DNA from 3 places in the Pelotomaculum sp. FP genome. Region 3 is predicted to be linked to each of the others. Evidence: a T-box and tRNA genes for the amino acid it is inferred to sense, from the RefSeq annotation. Region 3 holds a T-box; the other regions hold tRNA genes.
The links. A T-box is a leader RNA that pairs with one kind of tRNA and senses whether it is charged. The one in region 3 lies ahead of leuS (leucine--tRNA ligase), so its partner is inferred to be a tRNA-Leu.
Positions count from the first base shown of each region.

Region 1 (10,138 bases), on a different contig from region 3:
CTTTACTCGAGAAAACAGCAATTATCCTCTTATCCGGTGGTTCCGCTTCCGGCGGCGCTGTTGCAACGGGCGGCGATAAAGAACGCCTGGGTCTGATTTTATAGCTGTTGTTGGCGCGACGTATGGTCTCAGCCAGTTCGTTACAGCTGAAAGGTTTAACCAGGTAGTCTCTGGCTCCCGCAGCCATGGCCTTTCTCAGGTACTCCGGTTCCCCCTGAATGGAAATAATGACAATAGCAGTCTCGGGTATCTGGTTGGATATTTTCTCAGAAGCCATGATCCCGTCCATGCCCGGCATGTTAATATCCATCAGAACTACGTCAGGTTTGAGATTTTCAGCCATTCTGAGGGCTTCTTCCCCGTCGCCCGCTTCTCCGACAACCGTGATGTCCTCCTCAAAGTAAAGCAACCGCTTGATATCTTCACGGACATTGGCGATATCGTCAACAACGAGTACGCTGGTCTGGCTCACGCGATTGACCTCCTTTAGTGCACCAGTTGGTTCGTCCTGATTGACGGCAGTGTAATGATATTCTGGTCGGTAGCCTGGCGAAGGCTTAACCTGATCGTGCCTTTTTCCGAACAAAGGATCAGGGGTTGGGCCTGTTCCGGCGTCACCTGCAGGGTTATAGTATGCTCGCTCGCGCTAGCCTTTTTTGCGTCCTGACCGCCGGCTGCGTCCTGGATGGCTGACTGGTCGACACTGAGTACATCCACGTTCTGGATCAAGAGGCTGGTGAAACTGGCTTTTTCCTGATTCTGCCCCTGCACGTCGAAGGTCCCAAATACATCCACCCGGTCGCCCTGTTTAATTAGTCCTGCAATACCGGAGACCTGGTTCACCGCCACAGTAACGGCCCGTTTGCCGGGTTGGATCACAAAGGAAAGTCCGTCGGAGTATTCCTTGTCCTTGGCCAGTTTATCCCTTAAGACCTGCTCCCCGGACAAGATGTCCGACTTCACGATTTTACCGATGACCTCATTGGTGTCAACCGCTGCCCGCTCGTTAATATACCTGGCGGGGATTTCTGTCAATTCAAGCATCTGAGCCGTAACCTGTGTCCTCGCTGGAATACGCTGGCGGGCAGTTACTACTTTTACAAAATCTCCGTTTACCACGTAAGTCTTTTTAAGTCCATCCAAAAATGTATAGATGCCGCCGGCTGCGGCCAGACCGACGGCGACGGCCAGGATTAAAATGATCTTGTTTTTCACTGTTATCTACCGCCTTGTTTATTCAATTAGTTTGGCGCCCAGCAAACCGTAGTCAGCTTGCCCGGAAGAGGTCTCTCCATCAGCCACCAACCTGATAAAAGAGCCATAAATATTGCTCTCTGTTCCCTGCCCGGCCACGTGGTCTACCAGAAAAGCAGCAAATCCTGATATGGTAATATTCTTTATCTGCCCGTTAGCTTCATAGTTTTCTCTATAGACAGGTATAAGAAGTATCCTAGGACACCCCGGGTCAAAATGGGTAGGAGTGCAGGCCGGGTAATGAGTGCAGAGTCCCAGCCGGTAGTCAACAGCACGCATGGTTGGGTTAGACATATTTCCCGTTTCCGTGTTAACCACATCGCCCACGTGGAGTGTACCTTTATAACCATACTTCAGATTATCTTCGTAATTTGACGCTCCGCTTCCCCCCAGGGAAAGAGCTCCGAAAGTCCCCGGGCCCAGCGGTGGGTCATCACTGTTCGCTCCTACCTTCAAAGTATAGGAGACACCGAATTCAAAAGGTCTTTCGGATATTGCCAGTGGAGCCGCCCCGTTCAAGGCGCTGACACCTGAAAGGCCGGCTGTTGCCGAGGCGCTTACGGCGCCTGAATTGAAACCCAGGAGCCGAGCAAAGATAAAATCCACCTGTCTTGTGGCGGCTACTGTTAGTTTTGTGTTAGAGCGGCCCAGGTAGGTCCCCACCAATGTATCCACCGGACTGACGCCATTTTGCAAAGCATAGTTTACAGCTACCACCCTGGCCTGTTCCGGGTTGACCGGCAGTTCATGGACTCCGGCCAAGACAGCAGCATCCACAGCGTTGACCAGTCTTTGCTTGTTAAGCGCAAGCAGTCCGATATCAGTTACCAGAGCCATGAAGCCGGTAAAAGCCGCCATGCCGGCAGCTACCAAAATCAGGGCCATTCCCCGTTGGTCACTGGTAAAATGCCTGAAAAATTTTATTAAACTTTTCATATTCACCTCCGTCTTCACTCTATCCTCATCGTTGTTGAGGCTGTTAGAGGGAATGGGTTGGGAACGACTGCGTCCACGATTGGCGTTATCAGGCCTATGGAATAATTGACCCGGACCGTCAGTGGAACACCCCTTACCCTGGAGCTTTGGCCAGGCTCAATTGAAATTTGAGAGTCCGTTAGGCCCAGTGAAACAGAAACCTCCTTGACCTTTGTCTTAATGGCAGTATCGTCCAAACCCACTATACCGGCACGGGCGCCCTCCCTGGTAGCGTTTGTTATGAGCAGATAGGAATGAAATATCCTTCCAAATTCAACTGTGCCCATGACCAACATGAGTAAAATGGGAAGTACCAGCGCCAGCTCCACCAGTGCCTGCCCTTGTTTGTTTTTAATCAGCTTCCTAATAAAATGCATCAAGATCACCTCGTGAAGTATGCGGCAATAGCCGCTCCATAAGGGATGGTAACCGCTGTCTGACTGTCGTCGATAGAAACCTTCCCCCTTATTCGTGGTGCTCCCATAGCCAGTAAATATGCGTTATATCCTATTTTCTCCAGGGTAGTCCGTATTTTTTTCTGCTTTATCAAATAAACTGCCGACATAATCCCACCCACAATGGCGCTTGCGAGAAAAGCCACAACCACAAAATCAGGTCCCTTTAAAACTCCGATAATACCAAGAAGCTTAACGTCTCCCGCACCTATGCCGCCCATCGTGAAAGGTATAACCAGCAGGGCAATTCCCAGTATAAAACCCTGTACCGCCCACCAGCTCTGGCCCAACCCGCCGGTCAGGAGATGGTATATGACGGCTGCAATGAAGGCGGGCAGAAGAACAAAATTATAAATCTTTCTATAGGAAACATCTGTATAAAGGCAGATTGCCAATACACTAAACAAAATAACATCACTCAACATGTTTGTTGTCCTTGGTTTTTAGAGTGCGGCCCTACTCAAGGAAGCTCAAGTAGGGCCATTTACTGTAATTTCAATAAGCATTTTTGTAACTTCTGATTAGTCAGTGCTGGTTTCAGTGCCGGTTAGACCGCCATTGACTTCTCCAAATTTGTCGCTAATGGTAGTACCCATAAGCTGCAGGGCGCCAATAACAACAACCGCAATAAGTGCAAGTATCAAACCATATTCCGCCATCCCCTGACCTTTTTCCTCAACAATCAGTGTTTTTAAGATATTGGTCATTATTTACACCACCTTTCTTTTTTGGTTTTTTTTATAGCTCTTATGCCCAACTAATTGAAATTCTCAGTAGTGTCGCTAAAAGCATTGATGATTCCACTAGACATCGTTTTTAGAGCCGCTATGGCCACCATCGCCACCAGCATCAAGATAAATGCGTATTCCGCCAACCCCTGGCCGGCCTCTTCCTTAGAAAATTTTCTGACCAGGCTCTTCATTTATATCCACCCTTTCCCTGCTGGCTTGTTGAAATAATTTTACTACCTGCTTGTCTTTATGACATGATTCTCCAGTCTCATTTTATTAACGACATTAACCGGCTTTTTATGGGATATAGGTCCTATAATTTCACCAACACAAAAAAACCCGCGTTTTTTCACGGGCTGGATTCCTGGCAATGTGGTTTTGATTGGAATCAGATTTTGACCAGTCTGTTTTTGACTGCATGGATGGCTGCCTGGGTCCGGTCCTCTACCCCCAGTTTTTGAAATATGTTGGTCAAGTGGTTCTTTACTGTTTTCTCGCTGATAAATAATTTCTTGGCAATGGCACGGTTGTTTTCCCCGTGCGCAACCAGTCTCAACACGTCGAATTCACGCCTGGTCAGTCTCTCTGACGAGGTCCCAAGTTGGTTTTGAGATGACAGCCGGGCATATTCATTAAACATTTTGGCCGTCATGGACGGAGTGATAAATGACTCTCCTCTGGCCACCCCCAGAATGGTTTGGATTAAAACGCTGGGGCTGATATCTTTTAAAATATAGCCGGACACTCCCGCCTTGATCAATTCAAAAAGGTATTCCTCCTGGTCATGGATAGTCAAGGCAATTATACCGATCTCAGGTTTCTCATTTTTAATCGCCCGGGTAGCTTCAATTCCGTTGGTAACCGGCATATTGATATCCATCAGAATCACGTCCGGCTGCATTCGGAAAGCCTGTTCAACGGCCTGAGCGCCATTTTCGGCCTCACCCACAACTTTGATGACCTCTTCGGTCGATAAAATTTTGGTTAACCCTTCTCTAACCAGAGCATGATCGTCGACGATCAACACCTTTACTTTCTCCATAGAACCGGTTTCCCCCCAAATAACGAAGTTATGACAAGCATTAATAGTCTGTAGGGACCGAAACACATAATGCCGTACCATTACCGGGAGAAGAGGTGATACTCATCTCTCCTTTTAAAAGCTGCACTCTCTCCCTTATGCCAACCAGACCGTATCCCTCAGCGGACCGCTCTACCATCACCTTATCCTGCTCAAAGCCGAGACCGTCATCCTTGATATGTATATTTATCTTGTTCTCAAGCACTTCTACCTTAACCAGAGCATTGTTAGCCTGGGCATGCTTTCTAATGTTGGTTACCGCTTCCTGCACAATTCTGAACAAAGCTACCTCGACAGAAGTGTCCAGTCGTCTCGGCTGCCCAAAGAAAAGAAATTCTATTGGGTGTTCGTTCTGCAGCCTGCAGTCGCTGAGGTATCTTTTTATAGCGGGAACCAACCCCAGGTCGTCCAAGACCATGGGCCTTAAGTCAAAAATGATTTTTCTGACGTCCATGAGGCTCATGCGGACCAGTTCCTGTAAAGCGACCAGCTCTTCCCTGACTTTAGCCGGGTCCAGGTCCAGAAGTTTCAGGCAATACTCCGCCCTCATTACAATATTGGCCATGGATTGAGCCGGGCTGTCGTGAATTTCCCGCGCCAGCCGCTTACGTTCTTCTTCCTGGGCTTTGATGATGCTCAGGGCAAGGTGCTGCGCTTGCCGGTACTCGCCAATTTTCGAACTGAGGTCATTCAGCCCACTACCCAGAAAACTGTAAACAACACCGACCTGAGCGATTATTTTTTCAGCCCGCGCTACAGTCTCCCGAAACTGTTGCAAGCTCTTTTCAATTTGAGCGCATTGCTGCTCTAAAGCCTTTTCTTTCTCACCCAGCTTGAATATTTCCAATTGGAGGTTATAAGTATGGTCATAAACGTTTTTAATAACCTCGTCGGTATACTTGTTAAAATTTTTCTTAATTTCCATCAAACGCAGAGTGGCTTTTTTCCCTTTATAGGATAAATCATCCACCTGCGCCCGAACTTCCAAAAGTTCCTTTTTAACCCTGGTTAACTCTTCTGTCAGCCTGGCAAACTCCAGGCGTGAGTTTTCCAAGACATTGTATACCTGAATTTTCCTGCGATCAAGCGCATCCAGCGTATCCTTAAATATTTGATTGAGAATCCGGTCGAGTGCATTAATGTCTAACATTAGTCGGACCTCTTTACCTTTTCGATAGATATTCGATAAACTCTGGATTAATCATTCCTTTATACGAAAGATTTTGCAACCTTATTTATATATTTTTTAATAGTGCAAGTAAATAGTACAAAAGGCCCAAGTTATGTAGGACCTTAAAAAGGGCTCGTGGCTGCCCGATCGGGGTTAAAGGAGATGGCCATAATATTTTATAATTAATTGATTGAGTTAGAGGATGGTGCTATAATTTCACCCATGAAGAGAAAAACAAGGGTAAAACTGGCCAGGCTCAGCAGAGCCGGGAAAAAAGTCTCAATAAGGCTGGCGGGCATTGCCACCGGCGCCGCCTTAATTGCAATTTCGATCAACGCCTTTATTATCCCCTACGGGCTGCTGTCGGGGGGAGTGTCGGGCCTGTCCCTGATGATCAATTATCTTACCGGCTTTCCTGTCTACCTTGGTATTTTTCTCATAAATCTACCTATTTTTATCTGGGGTCTGAAGGAACTTGACCACAAGTTTATCATTTACAGCGCCGCAGGAACAATCGTGCTCATTCTCGTCCTGCCTCTATCCAGACCATACATACCTGTATACGGGCTTGACCTGTTCCTGGCCTCCCTTTTCTCCGGCATTGTCACAGGTCTGGGCAGCGGCATCGTATTAAAATATGGAGCCTCCACCGGAGGAACCGATATCATATCTATGATCGCGAAAAAAAAGAAGAACATTTCCGTTGGGGCTACTTCCTTCTATTGCAACATCGCGGTGTTGCTCCCCTCACTGTATTTTTTCGACCTGAAGATTGCCATGTATACCGCCATCAGCATGTGGGTTGGGGGGAAAGTTATCGACACGGTTATAGAAGGGTTTAACCACAACAAGTCAGTCATGATCATCTCAGATAAAAGCTCTGAAATTGCTGACCGCATCATGCATGAAATGCGCCGGGGGGTAACCTACCTGGAGGGTCAGGGAGCATATTCAGGACAACCAAAGCTAGTGATTAGCTGTGTCGTCAGTCATTATGAAATCCCCAGGGTCAAAGAAATCGTGCATTCAATTGATAAAAAGGCTTTCATCTATATCACCGAAACGGTAGAGGTAAAAGGTAGAGGTTTCACCTGGTAACTAACCGGTTAAGCTCAACACCTCAATAATTGGAATAGCCAGGCCTATAACCTTCTCCTTACCGTTCTCGGTACGATGCATAGTGCCAAAGACCACCCCGACCACTTGACCGTTCCGGTTGTAGACCGGGCTTCCGCTGTTTCCCGCATAAATAGGGGCGTCAATGGTGAATACCTGCTCTGCTTTGCCCCTAACAATCAGGTACTCTTGCACCGTGCCTTCAACAACAATATTGTTGAGTGAAAGCGGGTTGCCAACTACCCTGATCCTGTCACCTGGCTGGGGCGCGCACCGTGCATCCAGGGCAACCACCGGCAACTCGGCGCCGTCGAGGTTTATTACCGCCAGGTCATATTCCGACCTGCCGGACCAGTTAACGGCTTTGAAAACTCTGCCGTCAGGGAATTCCACCACCACGTTTAGCGCGTCCTCAACCACGTGGTGATTGGTGACAATTACCCCCTGCGGGTTGATATTAAACCCAGTACCGCGCTTCTGCTCCACTGTGATAGAGGAACCATTTTTACGTGCCACCACCTGGACCTGCACCACAGCCTGCATCATTTCATTATCTATATCTTTTTTCAGGTGAAGCGATTCGGTAATTAGCTCAGCTAACGGAGCGTTCCCGAATGACTGGAGGGATGTGGCAGCAACAAGACCGATAAAAGCCAAAAGCGTTATTAGTGCAGCAAACCTAAAAAGAGCCGGCCGGCCGGCAGTATTTTCTTCACCGTCAGTATTTTCCTCTGCATAGCCATCTTCAAGCCCATAGTAATCTTCTTCCCTGTCCATGGTACACACGCTCCGGGAGCAAATTTGGGAGGCCAAGGTTATCATATCCGGAAAACGTCAAATAGTCCAGTTGCTGTCGATATGTTAACAAATATTAATAGCATAAAATCAAACAGGGCTCGACCGGATAGCCAAACCCCGTTTTGATATGCTAAATTTTTATACGCTGGGCCTGTCAGGGGGGGTCAACTTCCACCTTTTCTTGGAGTTGGCCGCCTTGCCCATATCCCATGTTTCCTTATAGCCCATTGTTGCAGTCGACGGGACTTTACATCCCTTTAAAACACCTTTCACCCTTTTGCCCATAAGCGCCTCCCTTTCTTTAAGTTAAAGGTTGCCCCTGAACGGCAAATGAAATGCGCCGTTTTAAAGTGAATTAATGACACAGGTTAAAGTCAAATCCCTTAATTTACAGACTTCATGGCTGTTGACAGGTCATTAATAATTATGCTATAGTATCTATGCGGTTTTCGCCGGAATAAATTTAATTGTATGCGGCAGTGGCGGAATTGGCAGACGCGCAAGATTCAGGTTCTTGTGCCCGTAAGGGTGTGAAGGTTCAAGTCCTTTCTGCCGCACCAATATTTTTTTCAGGGTTAGAACACTTACACAGGGTTCTAGCCTTTTTGTTGTCACCCTCTAATATTGCCGATATTTAAAATTTACGCCCAATCAAAATTATGGTACAATTACCTTAAAAAAGGAGAGTGAACGATGAAACTCTATTGGCTTTGCGAATATGCTCAAAAAGGTGAATTTAAAGTAGCTAAAGATACCGATGATTTATTTCAAAAAAAAAGTGAAGAGATTAACAAGGAATTTTCCTGGGTTAAAGATAATTTTGAGTGCACAGAAATTTGTGAAGTCGATGGATATAAGATTGTGTTGGAAAAAATTAACAAATCAACTGACGGGTTGGAAGGCAAAGTCTGGATTGAAGAAATTCAAGAAACTTTTAAATAAATTATAAACCTCCCCAAGTAAATATTCAGAAATACTTACTTCAAAAATTCACAGCTCTACATGCGGCAGTGGCGGAATTGGCAGACGCGCAAGATTCAGGTTCTTGTGTCCGTAAGGATGTGAAGGTTCAAGTCCTTTCTGCCGCACCAATTAAAATCAAGGCTTCCGGGTTCGGGGGGCTTTTTATTTTATTGTTGCGGCAACTATCACCTCATGAAAGCCCGGACCAGATGTGCGGCAAAGTAGGTCACAGCAGCCAGGCAAAGCCAGAAACCCGCCAATATCTCCAGCTCCCCGTCCTCCCTCTCCAACCAATCCAATAACCGGTCGATCAACACGAAGTCCGTATAACACGCATACTCTTCTTTAATTCTCATAACTCTATCCATCAAGACGCCCCCTTGTCGTACATATGTTTGTTATCATACTACATCAGAACACGTGTTCTGTCAACAATAAAACACAAGCATTAGCCCGATTAAAGTAAGTTAAATATAATTGTCACCTTTTTCAACACGGCTCAATAATATTTTTCGGAGGGGGTGATAATTTTGAAGAAAAAGGCTGATGCAATTTTTGAAGGTGGCGGCGTTAAAGCCTTCGGTATGCTAGGCGCTCTTTTTGAAGCCGAGAGGCGGGGTTACCAGTGGGTAAACGTGGCTGGCTCTTCTGCCGGCGCAATCATCGCAGCCCTGGTTGCGGCGGGGTATTCGGCGCTTGAAATTAAAGAGCAGATCTGGAAACTTGATTTCAGATACTTAAAGGATGTTGACTGGGTGGGACGAATACCCATTATCGGTCATGCGCTTAACCTGTGGTTCAAGCACGGTCTTTACGTGGGAAATCACCTGGAAAGCCTGATCCGGGGATTATTGGCCGCAAAAGGGATTGTCACATTTAAAGACCTTGTCCAGAAAGAGTATGACAGCGATCCTATCCGCCACTACAAACTTGTTGTTACCGCCACAGATGTCACCAGGCGCAAGCTGTTAAGGCTGCCCTACGATTTCATAGACTACGGTATTGATCCTGACAGCATGGAAGTATGCAAGGCAGTAAGGATGAGTTCCTCACTTCCCTTCTTTTTTGAACCCTGCCGCATTGTTTCCAGCAGTTTGAAAAATAGACAGAAACTAAACTATTTAATTGATGGTGGAGTACTCAGCAATTTTCCAGTCTGGGTATTCGACGACGATGATGTCCCCGCCTGGCCGACTTTTGGCTTTAAAATTGTGGAGGAAGATCAAACCGAACCCTCGCGCATCAACAACCCCTTCGACCTTTTCAAAGCCATACTTTCAACTATGCTGGAAGCTCATGACAAAATCCATGAGTCGAACCTCAAAAGCAGCCTCCGCACCATTTCAATACCCTCGCTTGGGATTAAGACTACTGATTTTGACACCATCAACAAGGAAAAGGATGCGTTATTCGAGGCCGGAGTACAAGCGGCGGTAGGTTTCTTCGAGGGCTGGAACTTTGAAGCTTTCAAACTCCAGTGTTGCAATTATCCACGTCTTCACACACTACCCAACTTGCAGCTTTTGCATAATAAGCCTGCGTCAGGCGCCCGTAAAAAGGTTTGACTTTTAGATCAGCCAAGGTTAAGATTATT
Region 1 is NZ_QFGB01000008.1:41,206-51,343, reverse strand. Features, by position in the region: gene Psfp_RS05000 (response regulator) at 1-472, opposite strand, end outside; gene cpaB (Flp pilus assembly protein CpaB) at 487-1,215, opposite strand; gene Psfp_RS04990 (TadE/TadG family type IV pilus assembly protein) at 1,234-2,190, opposite strand; gene Psfp_RS04985 (TadE family protein) at 2,205-2,606, opposite strand; gene Psfp_RS04980 (A24 family peptidase) at 2,612-3,109, opposite strand; gene Psfp_RS04975 (Flp family type IVb pilin) at 3,206-3,391, opposite strand; gene Psfp_RS04970 (Flp family type IVb pilin) at 3,442-3,606, opposite strand; gene Psfp_RS04965 (response regulator transcription factor) at 3,804-4,457, opposite strand; gene Psfp_RS04960 (sensor histidine kinase) at 4,498-5,646, opposite strand; gene Psfp_RS04955 (YitT family protein) at 5,890-6,765, shown strand; gene Psfp_RS04950 (trypsin-like peptidase domain-containing protein) at 6,766-7,560, opposite strand; gene Psfp_RS21510 (hypothetical protein) at 7,720-7,866, opposite strand; tRNA gene Psfp_RS04945 (tRNA-Leu) at 8,055-8,141, shown strand; gene Psfp_RS04940 (hypothetical protein) at 8,275-8,523, shown strand; tRNA gene Psfp_RS04935 (tRNA-Leu) at 8,586-8,672, shown strand; gene Psfp_RS04930 (hypothetical protein) at 8,730-8,912, opposite strand; gene Psfp_RS04925 (patatin-like phospholipase family protein) at 9,075-10,109, shown strand.
Region 1: it encodes a tRNA-Leu, which carries the amino acid that the T-box ahead of leuS (leucine--tRNA ligase) is inferred to sense. The anticodon was not compared.

Region 2 (10,138 bases), on a different contig from region 3:
ATGGCAGTATTCAGCGAACTGGACCAGGCCCCGGCGGCCGTTCTCGACGTGTATCAGTCCGGCATTCTCCCCTCCGGTATTGAAATCCTCGATACTTCGGCCATTCAAGCCATTAATATGTACAAACCCGAAATAAATCTCCCCAGCGCCGAGGCCATCCTTATTTTCGAAGTGGACGGCAACCCGGCGGGGGTAGCCTGGGAAGGACAGCAGATTGCTGAAATAGTTGGCAGGCGCGCTGTTTCTGTGGAATGGGCCACCGACCCGGCCAGGATGGCCGACCTCTGGCGGGGCCGCAGCGTTGTGGCCGTCGCCGCGGCCAGACTGCGTCCGGACGGCAGCAGGATCTTCGCCGGCGAGGACATCAGCGTCCCCTTAAGCCGGGTAACCGAAGCTTTGCGCCGGATCAAGGAATTGAGCCGGAAACACCACGTGGCAGTGGTAAACTACGGCCATATCGGCGACGGCAACATCCATACAGCCCCCGTAATCAACCTGGACAGCAGCGCTGAGGTGCAGCGGGCCAATGCCCTGGTGGATGATATCCACCGTTTGGCCATTGCCATGGGAGGCTCCACTACCGGTGAGCACGGGGTTGGCGCCGTAAGAAACCTGTATGCGGTGGACGAGCATGGTGAAGCGGCGCTTGTCATGAAACAACTGAAGGAAACATTGGACCCCCTTAACATTATGAACCCCGGCAAAATTTTGCCCCCGGAAGGGGGCAAGGACCGTGCCTGAGGACCTGGAAGGGTTAAAAGAACAATACCTGCGCTGCGTGCGTTGCGGGCAGTGCCGCTCGGTCTGCCCTGTTTTCGAGGTGGTAAAGAACGAGACTGCCACCCCGCGCGGCAAGGTTTTTCTGGCACACCTTTTGGCAACCGGTGAAATAGAAGCGAACGCACAAGTACAAGCCCAACTCTCCCGGTGCCTCCTCTGCCGTTCCTGTTCAAGGGAATGTCCTTCCGCCATTCCAGTCCACCAAATCGTTACCGCTGCCCGTGCCGAGCTCGCCGTGAAAGCGCCTTCCCTGGTGAAAAGGCTGGTATTCAGGAAAATCTGGACCAGGCCGCGCCGCCTGGCTCTTGCAGCGGGGGTAACCCGAAATATCCAGGCCCTGGGCCTGGACAGGCTGGGCCTTTACTTACGCCTGCTCCCGCCTGGTTTTGCCCTGCCGGGGCGCCTGCCCCGCCGGCCCGCGCACACCATCATCCCGGCTATAACACCGGCCACCGGAGAAACCAGGCTGCGGGTGGGCTATTTTCTGGGCTGCTCCACCAACTTCCTGCTCCCCGGCGCAGCGGCAAATACAGTGGCAGTCCTCTCCAGCCTCGGCTGTGAAGTGGTTATTCCTCCGGAATTAAAATGCTGCGGCCTGCCCCAACTGGCAAGCGGCGAAGCAGCTGCCGCCTCCGCCCTCGCTTCAGCCAATAGCGAAGTTTTTCGGCGTCTTAATGTGCAGGCCGTGGTCAGCGACTGCGCTTCCTGCACCGCAACCCTCAAGGAGAGTCCGGAATTCGACGGGCTCAAGGTGACGGAACTGTCGGAGCTGCTGCTTGAATTAATTCAAAAGTACAGCCCGGGGCTAAAACAAATTCAAAAACCGGTAACCTATCACGACCCCTGCCACCTGGCCAAAGCGCAGGGGATTACGGCCGCGCCGCGAGAACTGCTGCGCCTTACCTGCATGGATTTCAGGGAAATGGACGGCGCCGCGGACTGCTGCGGCAGCGGGGGCGCCTTTGCCCTGTACCACTACCGGACCAGTATGTCCATCCTGAATAAGAAAATTGCCAACATAAAAAAAAGCGGCGCGGAAATCGTCGCGACCTCCTGTCCCACCTGCATTATGCAACTGCGCCACGGACTGGCCGCCCACGGCTGTAAAATCGATGTGGTCCATACGGTCGAGCTGCTGGGAAAGACATTGGGACGTGGGACGTGAGACGTGGGTATATTTTTCAGTCGCCGGTCGTCAGATGTCCGACGTCGGAATATGTTGTTGTACACTGCATTCCCATTAGCTTCATGGCGGGGGGACGGTTCGTGACAGTGGGAATACAAGCCCACCATCAAATATATTCTTTTTTATGAATTAGCATTCGTAACGGACTGTTTTGTTGACCAGCAGTCCGTTGCATATTTGCAAACATGTTGTAACTGAACTGCACGTCGTAACATATTATAGCAAATATAGGAACAGGGCACATTTACATAATTTAAACTTTTTAACAAGGGGGCCTCGTTAATGGATTCTTCGTTAGCTCAGCGCAGGCAAACATTTTTTGCCAATTTCTTAGCTTTTTTTTCTTTTATCCTATCAGTAATTAAGTTTTTCTTCCGTTTACTCAACCGGTTGGTTGGTTAAAAGATTCAAGCCGGAACGACCCGGCTTTTTTGTTGGAATAATATTTTGGAAAGGGCCGTCAGAACATTTTTTTCCAGGGTTCCCCTTGTTCCCGGTCAAGCCGCCGCGATTCCCACTCCACATCATCCCTGATCAACGGTTCCTGCAAAAGTTCCTCCCAGGCCAACCGGGCCCGGACCAGAAAACGTCGTTCAAGAAGACCCAGGTCGCCTGCCTTAACCAGCGGGCAAAGCAGGGAGGCCGCCTGGTCAAGCCTCATCTCAAGATTTCCGTCAGGAGTCAGGTAAGGTACGACGGGAAAAGTCCGGCAGGCAAAAGGCCTTTTATCTCTGGGACATGCGCCGTTACAACTGACAAAGCTAACGCTGCCGGTCCAACTCGGGCAAAACTCGTATTCCTCCGTAGAGTGCTCCTGCCAGCATAACCATTCCTCGTTTTTGTTGAACATTACCTCCTCACCCGGCAGCAAGTACATCCCCACCCCCTGCTCCCACTCCGAACAGCAGGCCGCGCCACAGATTTTGCCGCAATCCGCCGCGAGGGGCGTTACATCCTCCAAAAGCCTGTAAATTCTTTTCCAGTTAATCATCCATGAACTCCCAAAGCTATTACACATATTTTAATTGATATTCCTGGGTTTCTCTGCGATGGTTATGCTCACGCTACGAAGCTGCTTTTTGCGAACCACGAGGGCATTGACACTGGCGTTGACCTGACAGGCTTTAATCGCAGCGACCAGATCGTCTGCGTTGCCGATCTTGTTCGCGTTGAATTCCATAATCACGTCACCCTGTCTCAAACCTGCTTTATCCGCCGGGCTGCCGCTGATAACTCCTACCACCAGCGCTCCTTCAGCCTTATCCAGCCCCAGGGAACGGATGGCGTCCTCGTCCACGGAACGGACCTGCACACCTATCCAGGGCCGTACGGCAATAACGTTATTTTTGAGGTCCTCCAGCACCCGCACAACGGTACTGGTAGGAATAGCAAAACCGATCCCCTGGGCCTCGGCGTTGATGGCCGTATTAATCCCCACCACTTCACCCCGCAGGTTTAAGAGAGGCCCTCCACTGTTGCCGGGATTGATGGAGGCGTCGGTCTGGAGCAGGTTTTCGTACTGGCGGTCGTTCACCGCAATCGGTCGTCCCTTGGCGCTGATTACACCGGTCGTGACCGTGTGATCCAGGCCGTAAGGATTGCCAATGGCAATGACCCAGTTGCCGACCCTGATCTGGTCTGAGTTGCCCATGGGCAGGAAAGGCAAGTCTTTACCCGCATCCAGTTTTAGAAGGGCGAGGTCCAAATCGTAGTCCGCGCCCACCACCCTGGCCGGCAGATCCTGATCAAAACCGGTCACAGTGACGGTAATCTCATCAGCTCCGTCAACAACATGCTCATTGGTTAAAACATAGCCGTCAGCCGATATAATAAACCCCGAGCCAAGGCCCTCTTGCTCCCGTTGCCTTTGGGGAAGCCCGAAAAATTGGCGAAAAAACGGGTCATCCACAAAGGGATTGGCGGAACCTCCGGTATTTATCCGGGTCGATATCTTCACCACAGCAGGGCTGGTTTGAGACACTACATCAGCGATGGCGTCAGGCCCCACCCCCGGCAACTGTTCAGCAGTAGCAAGACCGCCTCCCTCATCCCCCTGTTTTGCGGGATATAAATCCTTGACAAGCTGGCAACCTCCGGCGAACATCACTCCAGCGATTAAAGCTGCCACCGCAACAATAACAAGAGTACGTCTCCAGTTTGTATACAAACCCTTTCCCCCCTGCGTAGTATTCCTTAATTATCATAGCACAAGTTTTTTTTTGAACAATAAAGAAATTCTCAAAATAAGACCACCCCAGGCAATATTGTTTTGTACCAATGTCACAAAAAAGCGCTGAGCCGGGTTATATACTACAGCTAAAAAAAGGTGGGATTATGCTATGACTTTTTGGTCAAAAAAGGTAGTCCTGTTGTTGTTGCTTATCGCTGCAGGATTAACTGCCGGACTGCTTGCTGTCGACCGCTATGTCCAGAAAAGGGGAGCGGCATATATGGTCGCTCAGGGCAGTTGCCCCAACCTGCAGGCGGCTGTCGTTTTGGGCGCTTACGCTTCGCCGGACGGCTGGCTCTGCCCTATGCTCGCGGACAGGGTAACAACCGCGGTGGAGCTATATAAGGACAAGCGTGTGCAAAAAATCATCATGTCCGGCGACCACGGCCGTACAGACTACGACGAGGTTAACCAGATGCGCAGGTACGCGGAAAAATTGGGCGTACCGCCTGAGGATATCTTCATGGACCACGCCGGCTTCTCCACCTTTGACAGCTTGTACCGGGCCAGGCAGGTATTTTTGGTGGATTCCGCGGTGGTGGTAACCCAGTCCTACCATCTGCCGAGGGCAGTATACGCCGCCAGGGCTCTAGGTATTGAGGCGGGCGGCGTGTCCGCGGACAGGCAATTGTACGCCGGCGCCTGGTTCTACAGCCTGCGAGAAATACCGGCCCGCCTTAAAATTTTTGCCCAAATCCACCTGCTCCATGCCAAACCACGCTTTCTGGGAGAAGTAATTCCCGTCAGCGGGGACGGACGGCAAACAATGGATGGGCTTTAAGCAATGCGGCCTGACCGCTTTTAGCATTTTGGATGTAGTCTTTTTGGGGGGAAGAAAAATAATACGCAACAACGGCTGCACTAAAGTTGAACATGTTTTTGGATCCGGTCCGGCCCTAACTTGCAGGATTTTGGAAGAGTATAAGGAAGTAATATTTAATCAAAGAAAGGGGTGCAGGTATGTATAAAAAAATACTTATCCCCGTGGACGGATCCGAAAAAGCGTCTTTGGCTGCCCGTCAGGCAGCCGAACTGGCTTCCATACTTGGCTCCGAGGTTACGCTTTTTCACGTGGTGCCGATCCTGCCGGTGGATCGTTTTCGCAGTATAGTGATTGAGGAGTCAAGGCTCCAGGGTAAAGAACTGCTGGAGCAAGCAAGAAAGGAATTAGACGAATTCAATATCACAATTGACACTGACATGGTTCCCGGCCATCCGGCAGATGCAATTTGCCTGAAAGCAAGAGTTGACAAATATGACCTGATTATCATGGGCAGCAGAGGTCTCAGCGGCGTTAAAGGTTATCTGATGGGGAGCGTTAGCAGCGCCGTTACCCGTTATGCCCCTTGCTCTGTTCTTATAGTACGTTGATAAAAAAACGCAGCCGCAATAAAATGTCTGCGGGGCGCGCCCCGTCTCAAGCTCCCCTCCATATTATGATATATAGTGTTCCTATGTTAATAGATATATAATAGAACGACCAACGGAATCAGTCCCCGCGAGAAAGGAGGTCTTAAACGGTGATCAGTGTTGAGCTGGCTAAAGAACTGGCAAAGTATTTACCCTGGGAGCCGAAGGTTGGCGACCTTACCATAGTCTACGGTGATGGGGGAGAAGAGATCATTGAACCGATTATACCCAAGCATGAAAAGGAGAACAAAATCGTCCTGTCCCTGCGCAACGTTGGCCACCTGATCTGGCTTCCCAGGCTTACCATGCTGCTCTACGAGCTAAAAAAAAGAGCCGGTAAAGGCTTTTCTCTCTCTTACGACAAGGATACCGACAAGTGGCGCTATCAAGACGATTGTTTCGAAAGCTGCCACGACAACCCGGAAGATGCGGCAGCCACAGCCCTGCTCAGGCTGCTGCAGAAAGAAGAACTCAAAAAAGCATGAATTCTCACCCACATTTGAGCAACATTTTAGCGGCCGAAATGTTTTCGGCGCAGTTACTTGAAAAACTTTTCGGCTTGACGCTGTAAAGAGCCCCGAGGGGCTCTTTTTATTTCACCTGACCCGCCGTTTTTTTGCGCCGGGTATTAGCCCCCGCCTTGCGCAGACCTTCGTTGTATGCGTGGATTTTTTGGTCGACCAGGCGGAACACGGTGCCGTCCGGGTAGTTGCCGTCTTCCCCCGGCTGACCCGCCGGCACGCCGCTTAGAAGCTCAATCCCCTCTTCGATGTTTCTGACTGCGTAAATATGAAACAGGTCATTTTTTACAGCCTCTACCACATCCTCTTTGAGCATCAGGTTGCTCAGGTTTTGCACCGGGATAACCACGCCCTGGTCGCCGGACAGGCCCTTGGCCCGGCACAGGTCAAAAAAGCCTTCAATCTTTTCAGTAGCGCCGCCGATCGGTTGAATTTCACCGAATTGGTTGACCGAACCGGTTACAGCCAGACCCTGCTTCAAAGGAAGGCCCGCCAGACTGGACAAAATAGCATATAGTTCCGCGCTGGAAGCGCTGTCCCCCTCCACCCCGTCGTACAGCTGCTCAAAGGTAATTTGGGCCGTAACCCCCAGCGGCTTGCCCTGGGCAAACTTGCCGCCCAGGTAACCTCCAAGGGTTAGCACTCCCTTGTTGTGGATGTTACCGCTCAAGTTCGTTTCCCGCTCAATATTTATCACACCGCCGCGCCCCATATAGGTCCTGGCCGTAATGCGGATTGGCCGCCCAAAAGTGTAATCACCAGAGCTGCTTATAGAAAGGCCGTTGACCTGACCCACTACAGCGCCGTCGGTATTAATCATTATAGTTTCCTGCAGTACCATCTCCTGCAGCTTTTCTTCGATCCTGTTGGAGCGATAAATCTTTTCCTTGATAGCCTTGTTGACGTGTGAGCTTTCCACATACCTGGAATTTTCCACCTTTGCCCAGGCCGCGGCCTCACTGACTACTTCAACCACCTCATTAAAGCGAGTGGAGAGCTTGTCCTGGGCTCCGGCCAGACGCGAGCAGTGTTCAATCAGCCTGGCCAACCCGTCCCTGCTGAAGTGTTTCAGGTTTTCCCGCCGGCAGACCGAACTAACAAAAGAAGCATAATGGCGAAGATTTTCCGGACTACGGAGCATTTCCGTATCGAAGTCAACCTTTACCTTGAACAGCTTTTGAAAATCTTCGTCCAAGCTGTAAAGCAGGTGATACAATACCGGATTGCCGATCATGATTACTTTAACGTTCAGGGGAATAGGCTCCGGCCTGAGGGTAGCCGTAGGTACCAGACGGTACTGCTCTCCAATGTTTTCGACCATGGCCTGGCGGTATTTCAGCGCTTTTTTTAGCGTATCCCAAATGAAGGGGTCAGCCAAAACGTCTTTTGCCTGCAAGATCAGGTACCCGCCATTGGCACGGTGAATGGCGCCCGGCTTGACCATCATAAAGTCCGTATTCATGGACAGTACCTGGCTCCGGTATTCAATTTTCCCGAAAAGGTTGTAATAGCTGGAACTGGGCTCAATAACGACCGGAGCTCCCCCGTTCAGCCCGTTATTCACAAACAGGTTTACTTTGTAACGGTTAAAAGGGTCCACTTCCTCCTGGGAGATCTGTAATAGCTGCTGGGCAGGATGAGATTCGGAGCTTTTGAACAAATCCAGTTTACCAGTTAAGTCTTTCAGGACTATTTCAAGGTAATTGAGGACAGCAGGGAATTCTTTGTACTTTTCCTGTAGTTTGCCGAGCAGTGGCCCGGCTGCAAATAGAGCGATCTGCTTCTCCAGTTCGTCAATTTGTTCCTTTGCCTGTTTTTCCAGCATCCGGCCGGTATGGAAGGCGCCTTCCAGCTTTTTCCTCAGTTTACGGCCTTTCTCTTCCATGTCCCACCTCTGCTGGGGAGGCAGTTTCTCATAATCCTCCTGGGACAGCGGCTCTCCGTCCTTGAGGGGTATAAACACCACCCCTTTGGATGTTTGCTTGACGTTAAAGCCGGCTTCTCCGGCCTCCTCTTCAAGCTGTTGAAAATAGCCGGCCATTTTCTGGCTCACCGATTGTACGATGGCGTCCTTTTGTTGTTCATAGTCCCCGCCTTCAAAGGCCTTTGGTAAGGCTACGCGCAGGTCGGACACAAACTCTTCCATGCTCTTTTGGAAACCACGGCCCTCGCCCGCCGGCAGGGCAACAGCCAGGGGACGGTCCGGCTCGGCGAAGTTGTAAATATAACACCAGTCACTGGGCTGGGACCGTTTTGACGCCGTCTGAGCAACAACCGCTTGAACGTAAGTGCTCTTGCCGGTGCCGGGCCGGCCCACCACAAAAATATTGTAACAGGGGGCATCCATGGCCAAGCCGAACTGCATCGCGCGCACAGCCCGCTCCTGTCCGATAAAACCGTCAAGAGGCGGCACATCCTCAGTAGTCATGCAGAAATCAAGTTCCTCCGGCTTACAGGTCCTTCTCAGCCTTTCAACTGGAACCCTGTGCAATTCCAAGTTTTTCATAACGGAGCCCCCCTCAGCATCAGACTTTTTTCTATCGGCTAATGATATATAAATACTACGTTATTTGAAGACCACCTTCTTTACCGCCTTTTTAACTTTTTTTATTGGCTTAGATACCCTGGTTCTCAAAAATAATAAGCCCGCCATAAGGCGGACCCGCTTCAAAAGGATGACACTACCACGAAACGGTGACAAAGGAGATTTGCTGTCATTGACATAGGCAGCGTCAAATGCTAAAATATCAATGCGCTATGTAAGAGCCATATGCCCGAGTGGCGGAACTGGCAGACGCACAGGACTTAAAATCCTGCGGGGATCAAACCCCGTACCGGTTCGATTCCGGTCTCGGGCACCAGCGCATTACCACACAGCAAGACATAATAACCGTGTTTGATTTTTATGGGCTAAAAAATCCCGCTCACCTGCTGGTGATCGGGATTCTGCTTTTTGGCGCCAAGTGCATCAAGGACCATCCTTCGTCATAATATGCCATAATGTTATAAGGTATATAATGGCAAAATTGGGATCTGTATTATCACAATTTTACATGTAAGGAGTCTCTAAGGGGGTGGTTAGAGGGGGGTGGCTAAAAGTGGAAAAAATAAAAACATCAAGCCACCCCCTAAAACGGGTGGTTGAACCACCTCTATTGGTAGCAAGAAAATTTAGTTAAAATGCTAGCGTAAAACAAAAAAAGATAACTCGCCTACCCATACCAACCTAGCCACCCCACTTCCATACAATAATTCCCCTCCCTGCAGGATTCCGCCGAAATATATCGAAACACTGAAGAAGAAAAATATACCAAAAACGACCGCCCTCTCTCGGGTGGTCGTTGTGGGGTAGGCGGCATTCGACATAATACGACATTAAAACTTACAAAACAAGTGTTTGACTCGGCTGATAAATATGATAGGATGGTGTTGAGGCTTGCCGTATCGATTTAGAGATCCAATCCGGTTTTGCTTGTTCCAAAAGTTGCAGAAGAGCATCGGTGCTTTTTTGCACAGCTTCCTTACGGCGTCGGTACCCAATTGATCGCTTGTCGATAGATGAGTCGATTTTGCAAAGTTGCTTTTCTTCCTCAGCAGCAAGAAGGGTAAAGGATAAAGGAACAAAAGAGTTACCATCCGACCATCCGAGAGTAAGCATACGAAATCCTTTGAAATACCTATTCTCTACATGGTCCTTGAATCTGGACAGAAGTTCCACAGATTTACTACGATTGCGTCTATACGCTGAATCATCGATAATTAGAACGTTTAGCCATTGATCGCTCGCAAGGGGTGACAGGTGATTATGAACCACATTTTGAGCTATTAGAAACAGGAACTTCTTCCAGTGATAATGGCAGTTGTTGAGGAAGCGATATACGCAGTCCTTGGCAAATGGTATTTCATCATGATGTAACTGCAAGGTCCGATATAAATTTTTACCTGTAAAGACCAGTAAAAAGATAAAACGGAATACTTGAAAACAGGATGTTCCTTTTGTCTTTGTAAAAT
Region 2 is NZ_QFGB01000001.1:155,484-165,621, forward strand. Features, by position in the region: gene Psfp_RS00670 (FAD-binding oxidoreductase) at 1-741, shown strand, start outside; gene Psfp_RS00675 ((Fe-S)-binding protein) at 734-1,945, shown strand; gene Psfp_RS00680 (hypothetical protein) at 2,427-2,957, opposite strand; gene Psfp_RS00685 (trypsin-like peptidase domain-containing protein) at 2,988-4,133, opposite strand; gene Psfp_RS00690 (ElyC/SanA/YdcF family protein) at 4,306-4,977, shown strand; gene Psfp_RS00695 (universal stress protein) at 5,157-5,567, shown strand; gene Psfp_RS00700 (hypothetical protein) at 5,717-6,091, shown strand; gene Psfp_RS00705 (ATP-binding protein) at 6,198-8,633, opposite strand; tRNA gene Psfp_RS00710 (tRNA-Leu) at 8,900-8,988, shown strand; gene Psfp_RS00715 (transposase) at 9,510-10,049, opposite strand.
Region 2: it encodes a tRNA-Leu, which carries the amino acid that the T-box ahead of leuS (leucine--tRNA ligase) is inferred to sense. The anticodon was not compared.

Region 3 (10,138 bases):
GTTGTATGGTTCCCAGATTATGGTGGAGGGCGATTCCGGTATTGGTAAAACCGTGCTGGCGGGGGAATTTATTAAAGAGGGTTTGCGTTGCGGCGATACTTGTGTCTATGTAGCCTGTGATGAGCCTCCCATGGCGATGCGCGAGCATTTACTGAACTTCAAAGTCGGCACCCCTGCCTATGAAGAAACGGGCAGGTTAATCTTTGTCGACGCCTATGAAGAAGGAGAAAGTCTGGAAAAATACGCCCTTTCGGATCTTCGCAACCTGGATAAGTATTTTGCCCTGGAAACAGAAGTACTGCGTGGCAGCGCCGGTCGCAGGGTGAGGTTGGTGGTAGACAGTTTGAGCACCCTATTTACTTCCATAGATCCCGCTGATATTTTGGATTTTCACAGGGCCCGGATTAAACATCTCCGGAAAAAAGGGATCCTGGCTATGGATATATTTGTAAGCGGGGTCCTGGAACCCAAGCTGGTAACCATCACCGGTCATCTCTATAATTTTATGCTGAAGATGAGTTTCAGCGGCAACAGGCATAATCCTGTGCGCCTATTGCAGATTGGCAAGGTAAAAAGCCAGCAATTTGTATCCACTCGCCACATATTTACAATAAGTCCTGTGTACGGTATTCTTGTGCCCGCTGATATGGGGGTGATCGTATGAACGATGACGTAATTTCCAAAGAAATAATCAACTATTTGTATATGAGCATATGTAAGACACTCAAAAATGTTCCCTTCAGCAACCGCTATTGGGTAGAGCAGATTATGATGGGACCGGCCCAATATATCCTCGAAGAGTACGATGATGAGCTGCATTTTACCTCAAAGAACCCCGTAGAGGTTTGTATAACCTTTCTTGACTTTCTGGAAAGCAAGGGTTTTTTGCTTAGTGAGGATTACCACATGGAAGAATTTGGGGATGACCTGTTGGTACATGTTGAGCGTGATAAATGTATTTACCGGAAATATTGCATGCACGCCCCGGAGGAAGGGTCACTTTTTTACTGTGCGCGTGTCGGTACTTTTCAGGCGGTTTTACACAAAATCCTGGGTAAAAATTATGAAGCGACAGTTGAAACAGACCAAAGCGGAATCTGCCACGGGAAGCTGTCCCCCACAACCAAACCTAAAGAGGAGATTGTTAACCGCGATGGACACATGCTGAAAATAGCAGGCCGGCGGGCTATACTTCTATCACATCTGACCTTTGCCTCCCTGCTGACGTCGATTAAAGAACACGCCCCCCACACTTTAAAACACGTGCTTTATGACGCCGGTTACCGGTCGGGGTCTTCCGTTGCTCTTAAAACCAAAAGTTTATACCCAGACCCGGTTGAGTGCTTACAAGCACTTTTAGATGAAATTAAAAATCTTGGGTTGGGGTATGTAGAACTGATTTCCTTCAACCCCTCCCATGGCCGGGCCAGGTTAAGGTGTTATGATTCTATCCAGGCGTTCATAGCAAAAGAGCACGGCTCCCTTTACCGGACCCCGCAGGTGAATTGCGACTTCTTGAGGGGGATATTTGCATCTTTTGTCAGCATCATACTGGATGAAGAAATCATTTGCGAAGAGATGGACTGCCAATCAATAGGGGGAGATTACTGCGAGTTCCTGGCCATGCCCCTTCCAAAGAACCTGTTGGATAAGGAGGAGCCCCGTGACAGGAGGATTGACTGATGAATTTGATCAAGTCCTACAAAGTATCATACGGATTGAACTGTTAACCTTTTTTCAGGCAAATCCGCATACACGAGATACAGTTGACGGTTTGGCCCTTCGTTTGCACCGCTCTCAACACCAGGTTGAGCTGGCGCTTAATACACTTTGCGCCATTGGCATTCTGGAAATAGGCGGTACAAAAAAGGTCAATATTTATTACCTGAGCAATAGCAACATGGTCAGCGTCTATTTCCAGGAACAATGCGAGAAATATGGCATTGAGCCGCACTTAAGGTAACTTATGGTGTTTACGGTTGTGGAGGTGTGCTCATTTTGTTGGAATTAGCAGAAGAATGGTCCCGCTTGGCTTTAGATCACCTGCCTGTAGGATTATTAGTAATTAACCGTCACAGGAAAATTCGCATTTTTAACCAGACCCTGTCAAGGTTTCTCGGACTAAAGAGTGAAAAAGTCCTGGGCCGGCCATTGCTGGAACTTATGGACGATCGGGGAACTGAATTTAACATATTGCTGCAGACCCTTATTACAGGTAAAGAGTTTCAAAATGTTAAGCCCCAAGCCGTGACTACAGTCTCCTGTTGTGTTGCCTGTCTGGTAAACACCTACCCGGTCAGGAACAGGACCGGTATAACGGTGGGCGCTATGGCCGTGTTTTCACCGGCAGCACGCCTGCAAGAGATGGAAAACGCAGTTGTGAAAGCCGAAAAGCTGGCTATCCTGGGACAGATGGCGGCTGGAATGGTGCATGAAATAAGAAACCCGCTCACAGCAGTCGGCTGCTTTTTGCAATTATTGCATAAGTGTTTAAAGGGAAATCCCAAAGAAGAATATATACCCATAATGCTGGCCGAACTAAACCATGCCAACAGGCTTATTTCAGAGTTTTTGCAGTTTGCCAAGCCCGGTTATTCCAGACCTGGCAGGTGTTCTATAGTTGAAATAATAAAAGATGTGGTTTTGCTTGTGGAAAGTGAAGCTCTGTCTCGCCAATTTAACATAGAGGTAGACCTTGATGTTAATATTCCAAAAGTCATTGTTGACAGCGGACAACTAAAACAAGTTTTCATAAATATTATAAAAAATGCCTTTGACGCTCTCTCCGAAGGTGGAAAAATTTTTGTACAAACCACATCGAACGAACTTGAAGGTTTTGTGCAAATTTCTTTCAGGGATACCGGCGTGGGGATCGATAAGGAAACTCTAGAAAATATGTTCAACCCGTTTTTTACTACCAAGGAAAGCGGTACCGGCCTGGGCATGTTTACAAGCAAAAAAATTATTGACAATCACGGAGGCCGGATTGAAATACAGAGCGAACCTGGTAAAGGGACCACAGTAACAGTGTTACTGCCCGTTGAGCAACAACATGCATATACTAGTACAGGTATGTAAAGTAGCGTTATGGGCTTAGGATTATTAGTCGTGAGACGTGGGACGTGGGACGTGGGTATATTCTGCATTCCTGTAGGGTCGAGAAGATGTATTCTCATTAGTATTAGAATATGCCAATAGCTCGGCGCCAGCAGAAATGATAACCAATGTGGGTGCGATTTCAATCGCGCATGGCGCGTTAGGGACAAACTTGTTGGAGCTAATGTAACATTTGTGCGAATGAATTCGCACCCACATTTATAAACAGTTTGCAATTTATAAGCATAGCGGGGGTTGCCGATTCATGGCAGCCCCCGCTGGTTACATGGCTAAAAACCTCTATTATCAGTACTTACTTCACCACAATGTTGACCAGTTTGCCGGGGACCGGGATGACTTTAATGATTTGCTTACCCTCTGTCAGTTTCAGCACCCTCGGATCCTGTATTACTTTTTCCTGCATCTGGGCCGCGCCAATCCCGGCCGGTACCAGCATGCGGTCACGGACTTTGCCGTTGATCTGCACGACGATGGTGACTTCATCCTCCACTAGCGCCGCCTGGTCGAAGGAAGGCCAGGGCTGACGGTGGATACTGCCGGTATGACCGGTCTCCTCCCACAATTCTTCAGTTATATGCGGGGCGAAGGGCGCCAAGAGGAGCAGCAGGCTTTCCACTGCCTCTCTTATTACTGCCGGGTCACGGTCAGTTTCGGGTAGTTCCTTGTACTGGTAAAGAGCGTTGACCATCTCCATTACTGCACTAACGGCGGTATTAAAATTAAATCTGGCGCTGATGTCCTCCGTCACTTTCTTGATGGTGGCGTGGGTAACTCTCCGCATCGACCGGTTTAGGCCAACGAGTCCACTGGACGGACGCTTTGGCGCGGTTTTCAGCGTAGACGCCAGTGAAGCCACCAGACGCCAGACTCTTTTGAGGAAACGGAAACAGCCCTCCACCCCCTGGTCGCTCCATTCCAGGTCGCGCTCCGGAGGCGCCGCGAAGAGAATAAACAGCCTGGCGGTATCAGCCCCGTAACGGGCCACAATATCCTCCGGGCTCACCACATTGCCCTTGGATTTGGACATCTTGGTCCCGTCTTTTAGAACCATCCCCTGCGTAAGCAGGTTGGTAAACGGCTCCTGATTGCTAATCAGTTTCAAGTCATAGAGCACTTTGGTGAAGAAACGCGAGTATAAAAGGTGCAGGATGGCGTGTTCCACCCCGCCGATATACTGGTCTACAGGCAGCCAGTAGTCCACCTTGGCTTTGTCCCAGGGCCCGTCAATGTCTCTCGGGCTGGTGTAACGGTAGTAGTACCAGGAAGAACACATAAAGGTGTCCATGGTATCGGTTTCTCTGATGGCCGCCCCGCCGCATGAGGGGCAAGCGGTGTTGACGAAATCAGGGCAGTCAGCCAGCGGCGACCTGCCGGTGGGTTTAAACTCCACGTCCATGGGCAGCAGCACCGGCAGGTCAGTCTCGGGTACCGGAACAACCCCGCAACGTTCACAATATATGATCGGAATTGGCGCGCCCCAGTAGCGCTGGCGGGAAATCAGCCAGTCCCTCAGACGATAATTGACCCGGAACTTACCATTACCCATACCTGCAAGTTCGCTGGTGATTTCTTTCATGGCGCGAGTATTGGGCAGTCCGTTAAAACGACCGGAGTTGACCAGTAAGCCTTCCCCATCATAGGCTGATTCCATGGTCGCCGCATCCAGCTCAATGCCCTCCGGCTGGATCACCACACGGACTGGGTAGCCGTACTTACGGGCAAATTCAAAGTCACGCTGGTCGTGGGCAGGCACGCCCATGACACAGCCTGTGCCGTATTCCAGCAGGACGTAGTTGGCAATCAGCACCGGAACTTTTTCCCCATTCAGGGGGTTGATACAATATGCCCCGGTCTGCAAACCAACCTTTTCTACCTCGTTCGAAGTACGGTCGATTTCGCTCAAGTTCCGCACCTTGCGGATAAACTCTTTGATCTCCGCTTCCCGCTCTGAGCCTGCAATCAGCTTTTCCACCAACGGGTGTTCCGGCGCCAGGACCATGTAAGTTACCCCAAAAATGGTATCCGGCCGTGTTGTGTAGACTGTGATGACCCCGTCGAGTCCGTCCAGCTTAAAATCTATCTCCGCGCCCTCGCTGCGACCGATCCAGTGCTCCTGCATGGTCTTGACCTTATCAGGCCAGCCCGGCAGGAGTTCCAGGTCTTGCAACAGGCGCTCCGCATAGTCGGTAATCTTAAAAAACCACTGGGCCAGTTCCTTTTTTTCCACAGGGGTATTGCAACGCTCACAACCCCCGTCCTTGACCTGTTCGTTGGCCAACACCGTGGCGCAGGCAGGGCACCAGTTGACGGCAGCTTCCTTTTTATAAGCCAGTCCGTTTTTAAAAAGCTGGAGAAAAAGCCACTGCGTCCACTTGTAGTACCCGGAATGGCAGGTTGCAACTTCCCGGTTCCAGTCGTAGCTGATTCCCATCTGCTTTAACTGGGCCCGCATGTTGTCGATATTAGCAAAAGTCCAGTCGGCCGGATGGATGCCGCCGTGTTTGATCGCCGCATTCTCAGCCGGCAGGCCGAAGGCGTCCCAACCCATCGGATGAAGAACGTGCAAGCCCTGCATCGTTTTAAACCGGGCTACCACATCGCCGATGGAGTAGTTCCTGACATGGCCCATATGTAGTTTGCCGGACGGGTACGGAAACATTTCAAGGCAGTAATACTTGGGACGATCCGAATAATCGGGGATTTCATATGTTCCCTCTTCTGCCCAGCGGGTCTGCCATTTGGCTTCAACTTCTGAAAAATTATATTTGTCGTTAATAGGACATCCCCCTAATAGCAAAAGTGCGCGCTACTGGATTAAAGCGGGCAAAAGCCCGCCTTCCCCCAAAAATTCTATCACAAAATCTGTAAATCCTCAAGTTTCTATCATAATTGATAGTGTTTTCGTAAAAAAATGCGGGCGTATTCATTCGCACACGACATCATAGAAACGCAGAATAAATAAAAAAACCCTCTTCATCCCAACAGGGACGAGAGGTTTTTCCCGCAGTACCACCCTTTTTGGCAAAGCAATCTGTAGCCAACCACCATCAGAACAACATTTCCTTTTTTGAGGAAACCGGCTCGATGACGTTAAGCCCCCGCGTCTTTACCCGCTTCACGCGATAACGGCGCGTCCGGCCCGGAGTACTGCTTCCCCCGTGCGGCTCCTGGGCGAGTTCGCCAGCCTGACCCACCGCCTTGCACCATCCGGCGGCTCTCTGAATAAGTTGCGCTGCCTACTGCTCCCTATCATTGCCTTTCTAGTTAAACTGAGACTTATTGTAAGATACCCAAAACTTCTGTCAACATATAACTAACTATAATTAGCAGCCAGCTGTTTAAATATTTACCGGAACCCCTACCACCGGCGCGTCTCCCCAAAGACGCTCAAGATTGTAGAACTGGCGAACAGCATCCTGAAAGATATGGACTACAACATCACCGAAGTCCAAAAGTACCCATTCACCTTCCCTGAAGCCCTCCCGGCGCTGGGCGGTGACCCCTTCTCTTTCCATTTTTTCCAGAATGTTCTCTGCGATGGCCTGGACCTGGGTCTTGGACCTGCCGCTGCAGATGATAAAATAATCAGCAATAACAGTGATTTTCCTGATATCAAGTACGGTCACGTCCCAAGATTTTTTTTCTTCCGCCGCCAGCACAGCAATATTCACCATTGCCTGTGGACTTAATAACAACGTCACTCCTCCTTGTTGGTGGGGGTATCTTCCAATACACCATAGTATTCTACTACGACAGGAAGTTTCCTGCTTCAATAAAAGGTTAAGAAAAAACCTCCTCTTGGGAGGTTTCTATTTCTACTGGTCGTCTCTTGCCTTGGCTTCATTGACGGTAATTACCCGCCCGCTTAGCTCAGTCCCGTTCATTGCTGCGATCATGGTCTCTGCATCTTCATCCCGGACTTCAACAAAGCCAAACCCGCGGGAGCGACCGGACTCACGATCAGTAATAACGCGACTGCTCAACACTTCACCGTGCGCAGAAAAAGCGTCAGCAAGATCTTCAGCTTTTGTCGCCCAAGGTAAATTGCCTACATATAGGGTTCGCGCCATTGACTAATCACCTCTTTCCCTTTAAGAAACTGTTTTTAATGAAGCTATTATTTGCAAAAGGGAATAACCTAATGCAATCTTAACCAGTCAAAGATTTTTCCATATTTCAATCCAGGTAAATATTATTGCTCGTTATATACGCCTCAACTGGTTCGGGAAGAAGGTACTTAATCGGCTTTCCCTTGCGTACGCGCTGCCGTATATCGGTGGAAGATATGGCCAGGGCAGGTACTTCCATGTAAAAAATATTATTTTTCAGACCCTGCGGCAAGGCTCCTATTTTCTTCCATATCTCTCCCTGTTTATAACCAGGCCGGGTGGCTGCTATAAATCGACAAATTGATAAGAGTCTTTCGACCTTTTTCCAGTTAAGTATTTCCGCAACTGCATCGGCTCCAGTTATAAAAAAAATCTGGGTGCCAGGATAAAGGCGGGATATCCCCTGAACGGTATCAATAGTGTAGGTCGGGCCTGGACGCTCTATTTCGATAGGCGACTCTTCGAAAAATGGATTCGTGGCCACGGCCAGTCTGGTCATCTCATACCGATGCCAGGCTTGAGTTCGTTTAAAATTTGGCTTATGAGGGGGCTGACCGGCCGGGATGAAAATGACCTTTTCCAGATCGTATTCATACCTGGCGCCCTCCGCGGTCACCAGATGCCCATAATGAATGGGATCAAAGGTGCCCCCCATAATGCCAAGCCGGGATATTTGTTTTGGCTCTTTACTCATAAAGCAATTGTAACGTCTGATCTGGAGAAAAGCAAGTAAAATGTAGAAACAACTTACATGTTAGACTCGTTAACCATATATATAAATATTACAGTTCCAGAGCCAGGTTGTTCCGGTGAATAACTTCATCAAAATCCTTGTGCCCCAGGATGCGTGCTATGTCCTTGGTCTGCGCCCCTTTAATCCGTTCAATATCTTCCGAGGAGTAGGAAACGATGCCCCTGGCTATCTCTGTGCCGTCCGGTCCGGCAATAACTACCGTGTTGCCTATATCAAAAGAGCCTTCCACTCTGGTTATACCGGATGGCAGCAGGCTTTTACCCTGTTTAACCAGCACCCGGGCGGCTCCCTCATCAACGAATATCTTACCGCAAATTGAGGAACTGAAAGCTATCCAACGCTTTTTGTTTTCCATTTTATTGGCGCAAGGCCAAAAAACGGTACCCACCGTCTCTCCCTCAATAACCCGGCGGATGATATTTTTTTCCTCCATATTGGTTATAACCGTGACAGTACCGGAATGCATGGCAATCCTGGCGGCCTGAATTTTGGTAGCCATCCCGCCGGTTCCCAGTTTGGAGCCTGCGCCACCGGACAAGGCCTCAATTTCAGGAGTCATTTCCGTTACGTCCCGGATCAGTTGGGCGCTTTTCTCTTTGCGCGGATCCGCAGTAAAAAGTCCATCTATGTCAGACAGCAAAACCAGTAGTTCGGCGTCGATCAGGGTGGCCACCAGGGCCGACAGGTTATCGTTATCACCCAGCTTGATCTCATCCACCGCCACTGTATCGTTCTCGTTGATGACGGGGATGACCCCGAAATGGAGCATCGCGTGCAGGGAGTTCCTGGCGTTTAAAAAGCGCTTGCGGTCGGAAAAATCCTCGCGGGTTAACAGTACTTGACCCACGGTGACCCCGTACTCAGCAAACAGCTTTTCATAAATATGCATCAGGACACCCTGACCAACTGCGGCGGCCGCCTGTTTCTCCGGGATGGTCCTGGGGCGCCCCGGCAGGCCGAGCTTGCCTGCTCCCGTTCCGATTGCCCCCGAAGTGACCAAAATTATTTCTTTGCCCATATTATAGAGGTCCGCCAACTGCCTGACCAGGCTTTCAATCTTAAAAAGGTTGGGCTTGCCGGTGGCATGAGCAACAGAACTGGTGCCCACCTTAACCACGATCCGCTTGAAAACCTGAAAATTACGTTTACCCATGCACTACACCCGTATCATTCAAAATTAACCTGGAAAAAGTATACCATACCCATATTCACGAACAAAGTTCAAAAACCTAAAGGAAGCAAGGGGGCGGACAGAAAATTGCTCGAAAAGGCACCGGCTCATTCGACATATTCAAATTCAAAATCTCCGATTTTAACCGTGTCGCCCTCTTTTATGCCGGCCTCCTTGAGGGCGTCATCGATACCCATGCGCTTGAAGATCCACTGCAGACGCTCGACCGCCTCATCGTTTTCCAGGTCGGTCATGGCCACGTGGCGTTTGATTTCCTTGCCGCCTACCAGAAAGATCCCTTCCTCGCGTGATACGCTGAAACGCGGTTCGGCACGGTGGACGACATGATCCGCCGTTTCTTCCTCAGGGGGAGTTATGTCGGGAAGGTCTTCCAGCAGCGCGGCTACTTTGTAAATTAAAGGGTCAAGCCCGCTACCGGTCGCCGCCGAGATGGGAAAGATCTCATAGTCATTGCCATAGGCTTCCTTAAGCCTTGTCAAGTTTTCCGCAGCTTCAGGCAGGTCCATTTTATTGGCGACAATAACCTGTGGCCTGGACCCGATCACAGGATTGTACAAGATTAGTTCGCGGTTTGTTACCTTAAAATCCTCCACCGGATCTCGTCCCTCGCTACCCGCGGTATCCAGCACATGGATCAAGAGCCTGGTGCGTTCCACGTGACGCAAAAACTCATGTCCCAGGCCGGCTCCTGCGTGAGCGCCTTCTATAAGGCCCGGGATGTCGGCCATAACAAAACTGCGCCCGTCATCGACCCGTATCACACCCAGGTTGGGCGTAACAGTGGTAAAGGGGTAGTTGGCTATCTTCGGTTTAGCCGCGGATACCTGCGAAATCAAAGTTGATTTACCCGCGTTGGGGAAGCCCACCAAACCAACATCCGCCAGAAGCTTGAGTTCCAGACTGAGCCAGCGTTCCTCACCCGGCTCGCCTTTTTCCGCCAGTTTGGGAGCCTTGTTGTTGGGAGTG
Region 3 is NZ_QFGB01000011.1:14,233-24,370, forward strand. Features, by position in the region: gene Psfp_RS06235 (ATPase domain-containing protein) at 1-664, shown strand, start outside; gene Psfp_RS06240 (V4R domain-containing protein) at 661-1,683, shown strand; gene Psfp_RS06245 (hypothetical protein) at 1,664-1,963, shown strand; gene Psfp_RS06250 (ATP-binding protein) at 1,999-3,078, shown strand; gene leuS (leucine--tRNA ligase) at 3,410-5,893, opposite strand; T-box leader at 6,098-6,379, opposite strand; gene rsfS (ribosome silencing factor) at 6,456-6,812, opposite strand; gene Psfp_RS06265 (RNA-binding protein) at 6,933-7,187, opposite strand; gene nadD (nicotinate-nucleotide adenylyltransferase) at 7,294-7,920, opposite strand; gene proB (glutamate 5-kinase) at 8,009-9,133, opposite strand; gene obgE (GTPase ObgE) at 9,259-10,138, opposite strand, start outside.